Regions from separate parts of the Vibrio tapetis subsp. tapetis genome, predicted to be linked through region 1. Evidence: riboswitches for the same ligand, from Rfam matches in the RefSeq annotation. Region 1 holds a riboswitch; the other holds the start of a gene.
The links. A riboswitch is a leader RNA that binds a small molecule or an ion and turns the genes downstream of it on or off. The one in region 1 is predicted to bind cyclic di-GMP.
Positions count from the first base shown of each region.

Region 2: it holds a riboswitch for cyclic di-GMP, as region 1 does, so the genes downstream of both, gbpA (N-acetylglucosamine-binding protein GbpA) here and VTAP4600_RS07640 (TfoX/Sxy family DNA transformation protein) in region 1, are expected to answer to the same signal.

Region 1 covers NZ_LT960611.1:1,721,191-1,724,608, reverse strand. Annotated here, with positions in the region: gene VTAP4600_RS07650 (putative signal transducing protein) at 1-75, opposite strand, end outside; gene VTAP4600_RS07645 (TVP38/TMEM64 family protein) at 103-789, opposite strand; gene VTAP4600_RS07640 (TfoX/Sxy family DNA transformation protein) at 925-1,515, opposite strand; cyclic di-GMP riboswitch class I at 1,630-1,721, opposite strand; gene purR (HTH-type transcriptional repressor PurR) at 1,867-2,871, opposite strand; gene torD (molecular chaperone TorD) at 3,168-3,418, opposite strand, start outside.
Region 2 covers NZ_LT960611.1:423,483-426,900, forward strand. Annotated here, with positions in the region: gene gbpA (N-acetylglucosamine-binding protein GbpA) at 1-1,089, opposite strand, end outside; cyclic di-GMP riboswitch class I at 1,160-1,248, opposite strand; gene VTAP4600_RS01985 (glycine cleavage system transcriptional repressor) at 1,491-2,003, opposite strand; gene VTAP4600_RS01990 (DUF3943 domain-containing protein) at 2,303-3,199, opposite strand; gene VTAP4600_RS01995 (CinA family nicotinamide mononucleotide deamidase-related protein) at 3,418-3,418, shown strand, end outside.

The DNA.
Region 1 (3,418 bases):
CTCTATCCCTTGCGTCTTGAGTAGCTCGCAAACAATGTGCGCTTCCGGCGGGATTGTGGCGGAAAATAATTTCATACTCTCTCTCGTTTTATTATCGTTCTGCTAGCTGGCTTTTTTTTGTACAGACGACTGTACTTTCCCCATGATCCACTTAGCGGCGACTGGGAAAACGCCCAATAATGCGAAGGATAATAGAACAGTAGGGGAGACAATACCGGATAAGCTTTCTATTTGAGCCAATTGCGTGCCTGCGTTGATAAATACTGCAGTGCCAGGGAGCATGCCGAGTTGGCTTACAAAATAGAATTGCAGCGTTTTTATTGGTGTTAATCCCATGACGAGGTTAATCAAGAAGAATGGAAAAACAGGGATTAAGCGTAGGCTAAATAGGTAGAATGCCCCATCTCGCTTAACCCCTTCATTAATGGTTTCTAACTTGGCGCCAAATCGATTTTGTACCCAGTCGCGTAGTAGATAGCGGCTACTCAAAAACGCCAATGTTGCGCCAAGCGTACTGGCGAAAGAAACTAAGATAAGTCCGGTGGTAAAACCAAATAGTGCGGCGCCGAGTAGGGTAATTACGGTAGCTCCGGGTACAGAGAAGGCGGTGACTAATACGTATAATGCGAAGTAACTTAACGCTGAAACAATGAAATTGTTTTCAATAAACTCACCTAAAGCAACTTGTTGGGCTTTAGCGTTTTCAAGCGTTAGGTGTGGACCAAAATTGATCGCCAATACCACGATTACAGCGATGAAGACTATCCCTAAAATGATCTTCTTGTTCATATTTACGTCCTGTTTAGAAAAGTTGTATAAATCTTAATAAGTATGACAGAGGAAATAGGATAAAACTTTCATTTGATACAAAAAAAACCGCGAGCTTGTCAGTTCGCGGTTTTTTGTTGTTCATATTATGTCGACCTAATTTAGCTGATCGATGAGCTCGTCTCTGCGTTGTTTCGGGATGACTGACCAGTGTGTGCCGTTAATAGCGCCTTCAAGCGCCCACAATAGCTCGAATCCAACATCTCCGGTGTGCGTTTGGCTAATTGCTTGATAAGCTTTAGCTGCACCGTGAGTGCGTAAATCGTCGGCACTATTGATTCCGGCTTTCTTAAGCATTCTTTCAGTACCTAAACGCAGGTTAGGTAAATCTTTTAAACGAGTTGGTTTCACCTCGGCTTGCTTGAGCTTTTCGGTATTTGCAACCGTGAGAGCCTTAAGTGCAATATCGAGGATATCTTGAGGCGTTTCCCACATCTGAAAAGGTAATGCAAAATACTTGGTAACGACGGGAAAACCACGCTTTTTATAGACATAAGGCTGAAGACCTTGTTGCTTAAATGTCAGCGCATTGGCTGCATCAGCCCTTATGTGAAGAGTATCGTTTACGACCAAAGCAAACATAGTATTGTCTGCAAAGACACCAAAGCCACCAAACATAGAGCGAGATTTTATCTTCCCTAAAGTCTCAAATAGCTTAAGTGAGTTTTTTAATATCGGTTTATCCATGCTAATAATCTCGGTTTAGAAACAACGTCACCAAAATCAGGTCCGAGAAGTGAGCAAAACTATGCGAGTGTTATATAAGCCACAAGGTAGCTATATAAATTTTGCATATTTGCCATCGGCGACCCCACTACCATACCAATAATACATATTGATTTAGGCCGGAAGTTTTGCGTCCTACTTTTTCAAGTAGTTTGCCCTGTGCGTGACAATAAAATCATAGTGAAAAATCGGAACAAACATCACAATTGAGGTTTCTTAATGTGACATTGGTTCAAATAAGAGTGCCTACAATATGAAACAGCCCTCGCATATGAAGCAAGGGCCATTAAATATGAATTAATCTGCTATTTGCTAGATTAATCTTTTGACGGATTGACGTTCAACAATCTCGGGGTGCATTTCAAACACTCGTTTGTCATGTTCTTTATCTTTAATGCGTTCAAGCAAGATCTCAAAAGCTGTTTTACCAACACGACGTTTAGGTTGGTGTACCGTGGTGAGTGGCGGTGAAAAGTAACCAGAGACTTCAATATTATCGTAACCAATAACAGAGATATCGTCAGGAACGCTCAGGCCTTTTTCTTGAAGACGACTTAAGAGTCCAAGAGCCATGGTGTCATTGAAGCAAAAAACCGCGGTTGGGCGTTGTGCCATAGCAATGATTTTATCCGCTGCGACAACCGCCATATCACATTCGAAATTACCTTCAATGATGTGATCTTCTTGGAACTCAATGTTTGCTTCGGCTAGAGCGCGTTTATAACCGGCTATACGCTCGATGCAGGCGAGTTTGTCTAAGTGGCCACTTAAACAAGCGATGTCTGTGTGTCCGTGATCAATTAGGTATTTCGTTGCTAGATACCCACCTTCTTCAGAGTTATCGATGATCTTATCTGCATGAGAGCTTTCAGGGCCCCAGTCCATGATTACTTTTGGAATGTCAGCGTGAGAATCAAGCATTCCACGAAGTTCTTCCGTTAAATCTGAACACATGACTAATATGCCGTCTACACGTTTCTCAGCGAGCATACGGATATAATCTCGTTGCTTTTCGTAGATACCACCAGTATTACACAGAATCAAAGTGTAGCCTTGACGGTAGCAGTAGCTCTCAACACCGTCGACAACTTCGGCGAAAAATGGGTTGGTAGACTGAGTTACTAGCATGCCGATCGTACGGGTCGTATTACACTTAAGGCTGCGTGCGACAGCGCTTGGGGCATAATTTAGTTCTTCTACTGCTTTGTTTACTCGCTCTTGCGTTGCTTCAGCAACAAAACGAGTTTTATTAATTACATGTGAAACCGTAGTAGTCGATACACCGGCAATACGCGCAACATCTTTAATCGTGGCCATAAAAATTTCCTGTCGAGTCAGCACCGTATGAGTATTAGTTTAATGGAGGGCTGACCAAATATAATTAATGCAAAAAATAAAACCGCTCAATATAGGCGGTTTTCATGGAACTGGCGTGTTTTCATATTTTATCGTTTGCGATCACAATTTTAGACCGATTCAAACACTCTGACAACGTTATTTGTTTCAAAACGACGATGTATTCATTAAAACAGTGAATTCAGGAATGAAAAATGATAACGAGAGATGACCAAAATGAAGGGAGAGGGCCGTATTTTCGACCCTCTAGATGTCTTTTACTGCTCGCCTGAAATGTATTCACAATCAAGCTTAAGGAAGGCAAGCAACAGCTGTGCTACTGCGGCATAAAACCCAAATTCATCGAATTGGCGGCATTTTGCGTTAAATGATGGAACCCAAGTCAGCATGTGTTGTTCGATAAATTGTTTTTGTTCCAGTAAAGCCAACTCAAAGTCGTTTTCATTGTCGATTTCGTTAGAACGCACGATTAGGTTACCAAGGAAGTCGAGCTCTAATGCGAGATGAT
Region 2 (3,418 bases), 1.3 Mb from region 1:
AAGTGGCACTCGGTGGTGGTTAAACACCGTGAGTTCAGCTTGAAGTTCTCCCTCCGCAGTCAAAGTTAAATCTAATTGCGTTGGTTGCTCTCCGATCATGTATTTAGGTTCTAGTCCTGTGACCGAAAAGCTATGATCCGGCGTTGGGGTATCAATGTGATAGCCAATTTCTACACGAGTTAACCCTGAGCCCTTTTTGAGATAAATTGGGTTAACGCCATAGGTTGGATCAAAGCCGTTATCGGAATTGATTTGTCCCGCTTGCATCAGGGTTTGTTGCTGGTTTATCTTGGTGGCAAGCCCATGAGACCAGTTATTTGGCTCTCTTTGTTCTGCTGTTTCGATCTTAAATTCGGTTCGGTACGCAGGGTTTTCACCTGATTGGTCGAAGACCCGTGTATAGACGGAATCCCCAACGTTGAGTGGCATACTTGGATTGATTTGCCCCCCTTGTTGCCAATCAGGGATCACAGGTTGATCGCCATCGAATTGAACGTCAATAACGTTGTAAAAAGACGCGGCGGTATCGCCTACATCCCATACGGCTAAGATTACCTGGTAGCCTTCACGAGCGGGCACTTGGCATTGATGGCTGACCAATTTAGGTGGTTGAACCATATTGCCTTCGACCACGCAAAATGGGTTTAAATCAAAAGAGTCACGAGCTAACGGTTGATTGGGATTCCAGTTTGGCTTGGTAATGTAGTATTTCCAATCCTTGGTGACGTGGTTAGCGGTAAACGTCCATTCGAAGTTTTGCGTGCCAGATTGAATTGGACGTTTCACCCAGCGACTTGCGGTTTGTTCATCGAGAGCTGCTGCCAATGAAGATTGCGCACTGGCGATTTTACCATCTGCAGGGCCCGTGGTAGGGAACCCATCAGGACCTTCAACACTTTGGGGTTCATATTGAATCGACCCACAATGGGTGTTTTTTTGTTGGGTATCACTGGCTGGGAATTTACACAGCGCAACACGGCTTTCTGCAACACCCCCTTGGTAGGATGAGACGTAACCGTGGCCAAAACTTGTGCTACTGACACCAAGGAGTGCCAATGCAATGATGGATTTACGAGGGAGTTGATTCATCATTTGTCTTTATTCCTTTTATTTGACAAAAAAGATGACACCCCGGCACGCTAAACACTTAATCGTATTAAGTGGCGGCCCCGCTATCATAGATACGTGAATATCGACAGACCGGAAGCTTTGCGTCCTATTCTTTCAAATAGTTTGCCAGAAGTGCTGTTGAGCCATTGAAATGTAATCAATGAAAACAGCTTGCGCGATAGGCTCGGATAAAATCTGGAATGCTTCTCTCGATTTTCAGTTAGAGAATGTTGTTTTGTTTACTGAAGAGCCAAAACTGGAAAATAAAATGAGAAGATCTTCATTGGAATGGAGAGTTGTCAATGTGCTTCAATAGGGCTGTTTATCGGATTTTGTCCAATATAAAGCACCCGCTTTGAAGCGGGTGCGCAAGTTAGTGTTTAGGCCTCGATAATCACTCTTGTATCTTCACTGAGTGACTCTAACTCATCGGTGATGTCTTTGATGCCTGTTTGGGCTGGTAAACGCAGCGCAATGGTTGAGCTGAATAAACTGGAGCTCACACCGCCGCCGCCTGCGATAAAGACCCGATGGCAATCCATATCAAGAATGTTGACACCTTGCCCGTCTAATACGTGGGTAATTTCGTTAACGATACCTGCTCGATCGTTAGCATCGACACGCAAGTGGTAAATACTGTCTTTATCGTGCTCAGAGCTGTCGGCTTCTGCAAACTGAACCATTAAAGCTGGATTACTGCTGAAAGCATCTTTAACCAATTGCTCATTTTCTTGTGGAAGTTCAATTTTAATTACTGCTGCAACTTGGTGTTCGATGAAGTTCACTTTACTGATCAACCATTTTCCTTCGTTCTCATGCGTAACTGCTGCGAGTTGCTTGATGGTGGAAGGGGACGCTTTACCGACAAAATTTACAATAAATGTGGTGTTCATAGGGATTCCCTCCTACTAGGAAACAGTTGTGGCACGTCATGCCTACTTAAGTAGATGATTTTATGTAATAACGACACTAACAACAGTGTAGAAGTTGCAGGGAAAGAATGTTTGACAGGAGTCTATTTTTTGCAATATACCGGTTTTCTACTTCAAAGAACTGGGGAGAAGTACTAAAAACTAAGTACGGAGTAATAGGTTTGAAAAGCAAAAAGCGAAGCAATAAGTTCAAATAAGAACCTAACACCTCGCCCCTGATCTAAATCTTCGCTTTTAGTACTTCGCTTTTAGCCCTTCACCTAAAACGTAATCGTTAAGTCTAGGCCATAGAACTGACGATCATAAACCTGATAAGGGTTGATGATTTTGTCTGCTTCAGTTTGGTACCCAGTCCACGGTTGTGAGCGGAAGTTTAGATTGGCATCGCCACCCCATGCATCTGTTACCCAATAGTGGATATGTCCAACTGGATTTAAGAAAAACAACGACACATCGCCCATGGTCTCAGAGCCCATGACTTCGCCGCCGTTAGCAATGATGTTTTGTTCGCCGGTAAACATCATTTCACCCACTACAGCACCGAAAAACGGCGTTATAAACAAATCTTGCCAAGAAGGGATCTCTGCAAATGACTCTACGCCGAAGTCCCAAAACACGGCAGACATGGTAAATGAGTACAAAAATGATTCAAATTCATTAAAGCCAGCGTGGCGCCCTGCGGTGTAGTAAACACCACCAAAATATGGGTGCATGATGTAGTTAAGAATATGTTCATCGCGATCCCAAACCGGGCCTGCGGAGACATTATCTTTCCATTTTTTGCCTAGGTTAGAGAGGTCGCGATCTTCTGCATCCCACTTTGTGATGCTTTCAGGCAAAACCGTCATAATGCCTACAGTTGCAATACTGAGACCCAAGATTGTGTATGTTTGTTCTCTTAGGTATTCCCAATCTTTCTCTTCAAGGGCATACAAGTGCGGAGGTTGTACCGATGAGGCTTCGATCTTCTCTTTTTTGTGATCTTCATAGCTAAGCGAAACTGGAATCGAGTCAATACCGGAAATAAGGCTATAGTTTTTCGCCTCGTAGCCGATAGTATGGCTAGAGAAATCATCATTAAAATCAAAGTTTAAATTGGCTGCGTGTGCAGATGTGGAACACGCCAACAAAATCGCAGTCAAAGGTTTTAAGTGCACAAACGGCTCCAATCAAAAAACAAGCTATGTAAGATAGATATTATTCGCTTAACAAATCATAGATGCAAATGATTTATGGGTTAATGTCTTGTAAATTGGTTAGAATCGTAATGAGAAAATTCAATTAGTACGAGTTTTAACCAGTTGAATTATGGGTTTAATATTGAATCAATTCATGTGATCGGTTGCATTTCATGAATGATTAAAAGGTTACAATAA